One region of the Sphingopyxis sp. Root1497 genome, then DNA from elsewhere that is predicted to be linked to it. Evidence: predicted binding sites of a transcription regulator. Region 1 holds the regulator's gene; each other region holds the start of a gene.

Region 1 (3,277 bases):
CGCAGGCTCCGCGCCCGTCCTGCCCCTCGGCGCGCGTCAGGCGATCCGCATCTTCACCGGCGCGATGGTCCCCCACGACGCCGACACGGTCATCCTGCAGGAAGATGTCGCCGCCGACGGCACGGTCCTGACGCTGACCGGCGATGGCCCGGAGGCCCAGGGCGCCCATATTCGCGACCGCGCCAGCGACTTCGCTACCGGCGCCACGCTCGTCGCCGCCGGAACCCGGCTCAACGCCGGTGCGATCGCCGCGGCGATCATGGGTGGCGACGCGCAGCTTGTGGTCGGCGCCCGCCCGCGTGTCGCGATCCTCACCACCGGCGACGAACTCGTCCAGCCGGGCCGTGCGCTCGCGCCCGGCCAGATCCCCGACAGCAACGGCACGATGCTCGCCGCGATGCTCGCCGCCGAGCCCGCCGTGGTCAGCATCCCGCTCCACATCCGCGACGACCGTGAAATTTTATCCAAGGTATTAAAAGACCTGGCGCGACGTCACGACGTCATCGTCACCGTCGGCGGCGCCTCGGTCGGCGATCACGACCATGTCCGCGGCGCGCTCGACGATGCCGGCGGGCGGCTCGATTTCTGGAAGATCGCGATGCGCCCCGGCAAGCCGCTGATCGCGGGCACGCTCGGCGACGCGCTGCTGCTTGGCCTGCCCGGCAACCCCTCGTCGGCCTTCGTTACTGCGACCCTGTTCCTGCTCCCCCTCGTCCGCCATCTCGCCGGCGCGCGAGCCCCGCTCCCGCAACTGCGCAGGGCCCCGCTCGCGGCCCCCCTCGGCCCCGGCGGCGCGCGACGCGACTATTTGCGCGGACGGATCGACGACGGCCTTCTCTCGCCCTTCGACGGACAGGACAGCGGCCGCACCTTTCCGCTCGCTGCGGCGAATGCGCTCGTCATCCGCGAGATCGGTGCGCCGTCCCGCGCGGCGGGCGACGCGGCGGATTATATCGACATCGCTTGACAAGTTCGCTTCTGTTCCATTATCGTTCTCCTTATGTCCGAAACCGGCATCATGGAGAACGCCCGATGTTGACCGCCAAGCAGCATGAACTGCTCCACTTCATCCAGCAAAAGCTCGACGCGAGCGGCATCTCGCCGTCGTTCGAGGAGATGAAGGAGGCGCTCGGGCTCAAGTCCAAATCGGGAATCCACCGCCTGATCAGCGCGCTCGAGGAGCGCGGCTTCCTCCGCCGCCTCCCCAACCGCGCCCGCGCGCTCGAGGTCGTCAAGCTTCCCGAGGGCGGCAAGGCGGCCGTCAGCACCGATCGCGACAATGTCGTGCCGCTGCGCAAGCCCGCCCCCGCGATGCGTCCGATCGCCGCGAACGACATCGTCGAGGTTCCGCTCCACGGCAAGATCGCCGCGGGTGTGCCGATCGAGGCGTTCGAAAATCATGACAATCTCGCGGTCCCCGCGGCGCTGCTCGGCTCAGGCGAACATTATGCGCTCGAAGTGTCGGGCGACTCGATGGTCGAGGCCGGCATCTTCGACGGCGATTATGCGCTGATCCAGAAGGTCAGCACCGCGCGCGAGGGCGATATCGTCGTCGCGCTCGTCGACGGGCAGGATGCGACGCTCAAATATTTCCGCCGCGAGGGCAAGATGATCCGTCTCGATCCCGCGAACAGTGCCTATGAGCCGCAGCGCTACGCCGCCGAGCGCGTCATCGTGCAAGGGAAGTTGTCGGGACTGCTTCGTCGTTACCACTGACCTGCGGCGGGCGGCGCCACATATGCTCGTCGCCCGCGCCTAACGCCGTCACCGCGCGCGGCCGCTCACCGAGGTAAAGCGCCAGCCCGCCGGTCTGCGGCAGCGTATCGCGATCGATCGTCAGCCAGCGGCCGGCGCATTCGCGCGGCAACCAGCGTTCGCTGATCACCACATCGGCGGCGGCGCACGCCGCCGCCATGTCCGCCCCCTCGATCCGGTCGCGCCCGCGCGCCGCGAGGATGGTGCGGCCATCCTGCGTCCAGCGACAGAAATCGCGGTTGCAGGCGACATGATCGAGGTCGGTGAGCGCGGCGAGCGGCGCATCGATCCCCGCCGCCTCGGCCACCGCGTCGCGCACATAATCCCCCGCCCGCTCACGCAGCAACGCATAGCTGCCGTCGGGTTGCGCCGCGGCGATATGCTTGCCGTCGCCGGTAATCAGCACATCGGGCCGCGGCTGGGCGAGCAGGACGGCCATGCCGAGGACCAGCGGAACCGCCCCCGCCCAGCGCCAGCGCGTCCGCCACAGCAGCAGCCATATCCCGCCGAAGATCGCGAGTCCGAAACCCCAGGGCGGAAACACCGGCAGCGTCGCCACCGCGCCGGGCGCCTCGGCGACGCTGTGCGCGAGCCAGATCAGTCCGTTCAGCGCCTGCTCGGCGACCCACCAGAAGGGCGCACCGAGCCCGACGCTGTCGAACAGCAAAGCCAGCGCCTCGGCGGGCATGATGACAAAGGTCGTCAGCGGGATCGCGACGACATTGGCGAGCGCGCCATAGAGCCCCGCCTTGTGGAAATGGAACAGCGCAATCGGCGCGAGCGCGACCTCGACCGCGAGCCCGGTGATCACCAGTCCCGCGACCCCGCGTCCCAGGCGAAACACCCATGGCTCCTCGCGCCGCGCCATGAACCGCTGCATCGCGCGGCTTTCGTGCAGCGCGACGATCGCGGTGATCGCCGCGAAACTCAGCTGGAAACTCGGCCCCGCCAGCGACTCGGGACGCCAGATCAGCACGATCAGCGCGCCCGCCGCGACCAGCCGCAGCGTCAGCGCCTCGCGCCCGAGCAGGAACGCGATCAGCACCAGCAGCGCGGCGATGAACGAGCGCAAGGTCGGCACCTCGGCCCCCGCGAGCAGCGTATATCCCCCGCCAGCGAGTGCCGCGACCGCCGCCGCCAGCGGCAGCACATAGCCCGCCAGCGCCAGCCGCCGACTGAGCGCGAGCAGGCTCATCGCGATCAGCATCGCAAAGGTCACCACCGCGGTCACATGCAGTCCGCTGATCGACAGCAGATGCGCCAGCCCGCTCCGCCGCATCGCCTCCTCGTCGGCCTCGCTGATCGCGCCGCGATCGCCCGCGACGAGCGCGGCGGCGATCCCCCCCGCCGATCCGTCGATCTGCCCGTGGATATGATCGCTCAGCCGCGCCCGCAGCGTCTGCACGCCGTCCCCCGCGCCCGGCGCCCGCCCGATGTCGCCGAGCACCGTACCGACCGCGCCGATCCGGTCGAACCAGGCGCGCTGCGCGAAATCATAGCCGCCGGGCAGGCTCGCGGTCGG
Region 2 (3,277 bases), on a different contig from region 1:
GCCAGCGGAACTGGTGCGGCGGGCCGTCGGGGACCTCGGCGATCACCTCGATCGGCTGCGGCGGGTCGAACAGGTGGAAGGGCCGCGTCGGCGGCTCGCCGGGTTCGGGCGCCTGCCAGGGCTCGGGCGACGGCGCGTCGATCGCGGGCAGCGCGAGCTGCGCCTGTTCGGGGATATGGGTGTCGGCGGCGATCAGGCGCCGGACGCGGACGCGGCCCAGCCGCGTCGTCATCCGGTCGACGAGTTCGTCCATCTTCGCATCGCGCACCGCGCCGCCTTCGAGCTTCAATTGCGTCGCGCCCATCGCCTCGAGCCGCGGCACCGCGAGACGGATCATGTCGAAACCGAAACCGGGGTCGAGCGGGTCGGCGAGGCTGTCCATCCGCTCGGCGAACAGGCGCATCACCAGTGCGGTGTCGCGCGTTGGATGCCCGGTCTCGATCGCGATGGCGCGCGCGAGTCCGTCGCTGCGAAAAAAAGTCGCGCGGAAATGGCGCCCACCCTTGCCGCGCTCGCCCAGACCCTTCATCGCCTCGTCCACCAGCTCGGCCAGCACTTTGGTCGCATGCGCGCTGCTGCCGAGCGGTTCGGCGAAGCGGCGTTCGGTCGCGACCGGCGGCGGCGCGATACGCGGGTCGAGCGGGCTCGGCGCGTCGCCGAGGATGCGGCGCAGCGCATTCGCGGCCTCGGCGTCAAAACGCGCGGCGATATTCGCCATCGGGCGGCTCGCGAGGTCGCCGATCGTCTTGAGCCCGGCGCGGATCAGCGCGGTCGTCGCCTCGGCTTCGAGTTCGAGCGCCGCGACGGGCAGGCGCCGCACCGCCTGATCCTCGTCGGGGGCGGGGCGCGTCTGGTAGCGCGCGAGCGCGCGCGCCGCGTCGGCGGTCGGGCCGAGCGCGGGGCGGACACTCATGCCGAGGCGTGACAGACGCATTTCCAGATCGTCGATTAGTTCGGCCTCACCGCCGAACAGATGCTCGGCCCCGGCGATGTCGAGGATCAGCCCGTCGGGGGCGTCGATCGCCACGAGCGGGGTATAGCGATTGCAGCCGAGCGCGAGCCGGTCGAGCCAGGCGGCATCGGCGACCGGGTCGTGGGCGATGACCAGCAGGTCGGGCGCGCGCGCGCGCGCGTCGGCGAGCGGCATGCCGGGGGCGAGCCCGACCGCCTGCGCTGCGCGGTCGAGGCTCGCAAGGCGGAGCGCACCGCGCGCCTTCTCGGCGAAGACGAGCGGGGCGTCAGGCGGCAGCGGCGCCGAGCGAAGCCATCGCTCGGCGGGCAGCCAAGGGAAGAACAGCGCCAGATAGCGCCGCTTCGCCAAAGGCTTGTTCATCATGATGCCATTCCATTTGCCAGCGTCCGCCGGCGGCGCCGCCGCGCCAGCGCAGCAGTTCGAGGTCGAAGGCGGGAGCGCCCGGCGCATGGGCTTCCAGTTCGCGCGACGGCGCGGCGGCGACGCTCCAGCGCGTTTCGGCGACGCTTGCGCTGGGGACCGCGTTCAGCCGCAGCATCAGCAATGTGGTTCCCGCATCGCGCGCGCCGAGCGCGAGCCGCCGCTCCGCGGTCAGGTCGAGCAGCGGGAATTTGCCCCAGCTTTCGACGATCACCGCCGCCGATCCGGCGCAGCGGATCGCATCATTGGCGCAGGCGAGCAACAATTTGGGATCGGGCGCCTCAATCAGCAGCAGCCGGTCGGGATCGCCGCCAAGTTCGGCGATGCCGGGCGCATAGAGTTGCCCGCCGCGCCGGCCCGCATCGGCGGTGCGCAGCCAGACCAGTGGCGCCGGGCCGGGCAGGCGCAGCGCGAGCAGCGCGGCGAAGGCGGCGGCGCTGGTCGCGTCGAGTGCGTCGGCGGCGAAGAATTCATGCACGCGGCCCGTCGCGAGCCCGCCGCCGAGCGCGGCGTCGAAGTCCGCATGCCCGCTCGCCAGCCGCCCCGCGATTGGCCCACGCGGTTCGGCCTCGCCGGTGATCCGGGCGAGACGCCGACGCAGGCCGGCGATATGTGGGTGCGACTCGTGGGGCATGATGTTCCTGATTTGTTCTATTAGCGCTTTTGGGGCAGCGCTTGTCAAGACGAGTCAGGGTTTGTGATTTCCATCGTCATTGCGAGGAGCCGAAGGCGACGCGGCAATCCAGGGCGTGCGTAAACCGCTCTGGATTGCTTCGCTTCGCTCGCAATGACGAAAGAGGCTAATCCGGAACGAACAACCCCCGGCTCTCGCGCACCTCGCCATCGAGCCAGTCGATGAAGGCGCGGATGCGCGGTTGCGGGGCGACGTCGCGGTGGAGCGCGAGCCAGAAGGCGCGCGCGATGACCTGGTCGGGCCGCACCCGCACCAGCGCCGGGTCGTTCGCGGCGAGGAAGCAGGGCAAAACCCCGACCCCGGCGCCGCCCGCGATCATCCGCCTTTGCGCGAGAATGCTCGACGAGCGCACCGCGGCGCGCAGGCCGGGTTCGATCTCGCCCAGATAGTCAAGTTCGGGGGCGTAGAGGATGTCGGGCACATAGCCGATCACCGGCACCCCGGCGCGCGACAGCGGGGTCGCGGCGACCGCCGCTTGCCAGTCGGTGCGGTCGGCGGGCGCATAGAGGCCGAGGCTGTAGTCCGACAATTTGCGCGTGATCAGCGGGCCTTTTCGCGGCCGCGCGAGCAGCACCGCCATATCGGCCTCGCGCCGCGACGGGTTCAAAAACCCCGACGAGGCGACGAGGTCGATCTCGAGCTCGGGATGCGCGGCGACGAAACCCGCGAGGCGCGGCGCGATGAAATTGCCCCCGAACCCTTCGGACACGCTGATCCGCAATTGCCCCGACAGCGCCGCGCCGCCGTCGCCGGCCGAGCGGATGCGCGCCGCCGCCGCCGCCATCGCCTCGGCATGCGGGACGAGCGCGCGGCCGGCCGCCGTGAGCAGGAAACCGCCCGGCGCGCGTTCGAACAATGTCTGTTGCAACCCCGCCTCGAGCGCGCTCACCTGCCGGCTGACCGTCGTAGCGTCGACCTGCAGCGCCGCCCCGGCGCGCGCGAGGGTGCCCTGCTGCGCGACAGTCAGGAAATATTGCAGCTTGTCCCAGTCCATGGCCTGCAAATATGCAGCAATGCCCTGCAAGTCTATCCCTTGCAATCGCGGCGCGCTTGGTCTGTGGAAGGCGCAACATTTTTGGGAGATAGACCATGCGACAGATCGACCATCTTATCGTCGGCGGCGCCGGTGGCAGCAGCCGCCGCAGCCCGATCTTCGACCCCAACAACGGCAACGTGCAGGCCGAGGTCGC
Region 3 (3,277 bases), on a different contig from region 1:
CTGCGCGCGTTCCTCGAACGCCTCGCCGGTAATCTCGCATGCGAACGCCTCGCCCCTCCACACGATCTGGAACGGCGCGCGGTCGGCGTCGCTCAGCGCGCGGCGGGTGCGTTCGGCGGCGGCACGCATCACCTCGTCGAGCATCGCGCTGTCGCCCGGCTTCGCCTTCAGCCCCTCGCCCAGCGCATCGCGCGCCAGCGCGACGATCGCCGCGTTGAAATCCTCGCCGCCCAGCCGGTTGTCGCCCGCCGAGGCGCGCACCTCGATCACCCCGTCGAAAATCTCGACCAGCGACACGTCGAAGGTGCCGCCGCCAAGGTCGAAGACGAGGAAGGGCCGTTCCTCCTCGAGCTCGTGGATGCCATAGGCCAGCGCCGCCGCGGTCGGCTCGTTGATCAGCCGCTCGACCTTCAGCCCGGCGAGTTCGCCCGCGCGCCGCGTCGCCTTGCGCTGGCGGTCGTTGAAATAAGCAGGAACGGTGATGATCGCGCCGGTGACCGGGTCGCCCAGAAACGCCTCGGCATCGGCCTTGAGCGCGCCGAGCACCATCGCCGACAGCTCTTCGGGGCGATAGCGGCGCTTGCCCAATCGCGCTTCCTCGGTCGTGCCCATCCGCCGCTTGAAGATCGTCGCGGTCGCCTCGGGATGCGTCGCCTGCCGCTCACGCGCCGCGAGGCCGACGAGCAGCGCGCCGTCGTCGCCGACGCTGACCGCCGAGGGGGTGAGCAGGTCGCCGAGCGCGTTGGGAATCAGTTCGGGCCCGCCGTCGCGCCACACCGCGACCGCGCTGTTCGTCGTCCCCAGATCGATCCCCACCAGCATAAGTGCCTGTCCCCCAACGCGCTTCCAGGGCACACCGCCTAAAGGCTGCGTGCCGCGATGAAAAGCCGCTCCCCCATATCTTGTGTCACCCGAAATAATTTTTGCCGGTGCGGCACTTTTGTCACGCCCGCGCCGGACCCGCGGAAAGCCGCGGCCCGACTCCGCGAAGCGTGCTTTGCCATCGACGAAACGAATCAAAATGGCGACGAGTCGAGTCCCTAATCTGTCATTTACTCTCTTGCGTCTCAGCGCCGACGTGGCACTATGGATGGTGGGTAGACCACGGGGGCACCCCAAGAAATAGTGTTTGGCTGGAAATGGCGGTTTTCCGTCGCTCATGAGACATGGGCACGGGAAAGAGCGTTTTGCGCCCAAAAATATGTGCCCCCGAGGACCGTTTAGATGCTAGGCTGGGGTTTCGTCCCGAGTCGAACAAGACAGGAACAGGCGCGCGATGCGCGCCGGTGTAATCGAGGGCGTGATACATGGATTTTCGGGAAACGGACCGGGTGGAGACGAGCGACGTGGCGACGATGGAATTGACGAAAAACGACACGCAGGCGGCCCCCGAATCAAAGGGCGATTCGCCCGCAACGGCAAAGCTCAACGACAGCGGCGAGGCGAAAGTCCACGCGCGCCGGTTCGAGGTCGTCACCGACCGCAGCCGCGACGCGCTGCTCACCGACTTCGGCAAGGAAACGCTCGAAGACCGGTATCTGCTCCCCGGCGAATCCTATCAGGATCTCTTCGCGCGCGTCGCCTCGGCCTATGCCGACGATCAGGACCACGCCCAGCGCCTCTACGACTATATTTCGAAGCTGTGGTTCATGCCCGCGACCCCCGTGCTGTCGAACGGCGGCACCGGCCGCGGCCTGCCGATCAGCTGCTATCTGAACTCGGTCCCCGACAGCCTCGAAGGCATTGTCGAGACGTGGAACGAAAATGTCTGGCTCGCCTCGCGCGGCGGCGGCATCGGCACCTATTGGGGCAGCGTGCGCGGCATCGGCGAACCCGTCGGCCTCAACGGCAAGACCAGCGGCATCATTCCCTTCGTCCGCGTGATGGACTCGCTCACCCTCGCCATCTCGCAGGGCAGCCTGCGCCGCGGTTCGGCCGCCTGCTATCTCGACATCAGCCACCCCGAGATCGAGGAGTTCCTCGAAATCCGCAAACCCTCGGGCGACTTCAACCGCAAGGCGCTCAACCTCCACCACGGCGTGCTGATCACCGACGAGTTCATGGAGGCCGTCCGCGACGGCACCGAATTCAACCTGCGCAGCCCCAAGGACCAGAGCGTCCGCGGCGCCGTCGACGCGCGCAGCCTGTTCCAGAAGCTCGTCGAAACGCGCCTCGCGACCGGCGAACCCTACATCATCTTCATCGACCAGGTGAACCGCATGATGCCCAAGCATCACCGCGATCTCGGGCTCAAGGTCACCACCTCGAACCTGTGCAGCGAAATCACGCTGCCGACGGGCCGCGACCATCTCGGCAACGATCGCACCGCGGTCTGCTGCCTCTCGTCGCTCAACCTCGAAACCTGGGACGAGTGGAACGGCGACAAGATGTTCATCGAGGATGTCATGCGCATGCTCGACAACGTCCTCCAGGACTATATCGACCGCGCCCCGCCCGAAATGGCGCGCGCCAAATATAGCGCCAGCCGCGAACGTTCGGTCGGCCTCGGCGTCATGGGCTTCCACAGCTTCCTTCAGGCACGCGGCCTGCCGTTCGAGGGTGCGATGGCGAAATCGTCGAACCTGCGCGTCTTCAAGCATATCCGCGCCCAGGTCGATCAGGCGTCGATGCTGCTCGCCAACGAGCGCGGCCCCTGCCCCGACGCCGCCGATCAGGGCGTGATGGAGCGTTTCAGCTGCAAGATGGCGATCGCGCCGACCGCGTCGATCAGCATCATCTGCGGCGGCACCAGCGCGTGCATCGAGCCGATCCCCGCGAACATCTACACCCACAAGACGCTCTCGGGCAGCTTCTCGATCCGCAACCCCCACCTCGAAAGCCTGCTCGTCGACAAGGCGAAGAACAGCGACAATGTGTGGAACTCGATCCTCGAAAAAGGCGGCAGCGTCCAGCACCTCGACTTCCTGACCCAGGACGAGAAGGACTGCTACAAGACCAGCTTCGAGATCGACCAGCGCTGGCTGCTCGAACTCGCCGCCGACCGCACCCCCTATATCGACCAGGCCGCGTCGCTGAACCTGTTCATCCCGGCCGACGTCGAGAAATGGGACCTGCTGATGCTCCACTATCGCGCGTGGGAACTCGGCATCAAATCGCTCTATTACCTGCGCTCGAAGTCGGTCCAGCGCGCCGGTTTCGCGGGCGGGGTCGAGGCCGACAACACCGCCGAAGCGCCGGTGTATCAGCTGGAGAGCACCGACTACGACGAGTGTCTGGCCTGCCAATAAGGCATAAAACCCCTCTCCCCTTGTGGGAG

The links. The regulator LexA, encoded in region 1, represses DNA repair genes until DNA is damaged. The targets are predictions, from matches to a motif close to GTTCCNCNCTTGTTCT.
Region 2: a site for LexA is predicted at 2,031-2,046, ahead of ASD67_RS01455 (ImuA family protein). Genes of this name have one in related genera too.
Region 3: a site for LexA is predicted at 1,252-1,267, ahead of ASD67_RS09185 (ribonucleoside-diphosphate reductase subunit alpha). Genes of this name have one in related genera too.

Annotation. Positions count from the first base shown of each region.
Region 1 covers NZ_LMGF01000004.1:315,575-318,851, forward strand. Annotated here, with positions in the region: gene ASD67_RS13050 (molybdopterin molybdotransferase MoeA) at 1-967, shown strand, start outside; gene lexA (transcriptional repressor LexA) at 1,033-1,716, shown strand; gene ASD67_RS13060 (ComEC/Rec2 family competence protein) at 1,670-3,277, opposite strand, start outside.
Region 2 covers NZ_LMGF01000001.1:322,701-325,977, forward strand. Annotated here, with positions in the region: gene ASD67_RS01450 (Y-family DNA polymerase) at 1-1,336, opposite strand, end outside; gene ASD67_RS01455 (ImuA family protein) at 1,239-2,027, opposite strand; gene ASD67_RS01460 (LysR family transcriptional regulator) at 2,194-3,081, opposite strand; gene ASD67_RS01465 (CoA-acylating methylmalonate-semialdehyde dehydrogenase) at 3,177-3,277, shown strand, end outside.
Region 3 covers NZ_LMGF01000003.1:1,198,032-1,201,308, reverse strand. Annotated here, with positions in the region: gene ASD67_RS09190 (Hsp70 family protein) at 1-822, opposite strand, end outside; gene ASD67_RS09185 (ribonucleoside-diphosphate reductase subunit alpha) at 1,308-3,248, shown strand.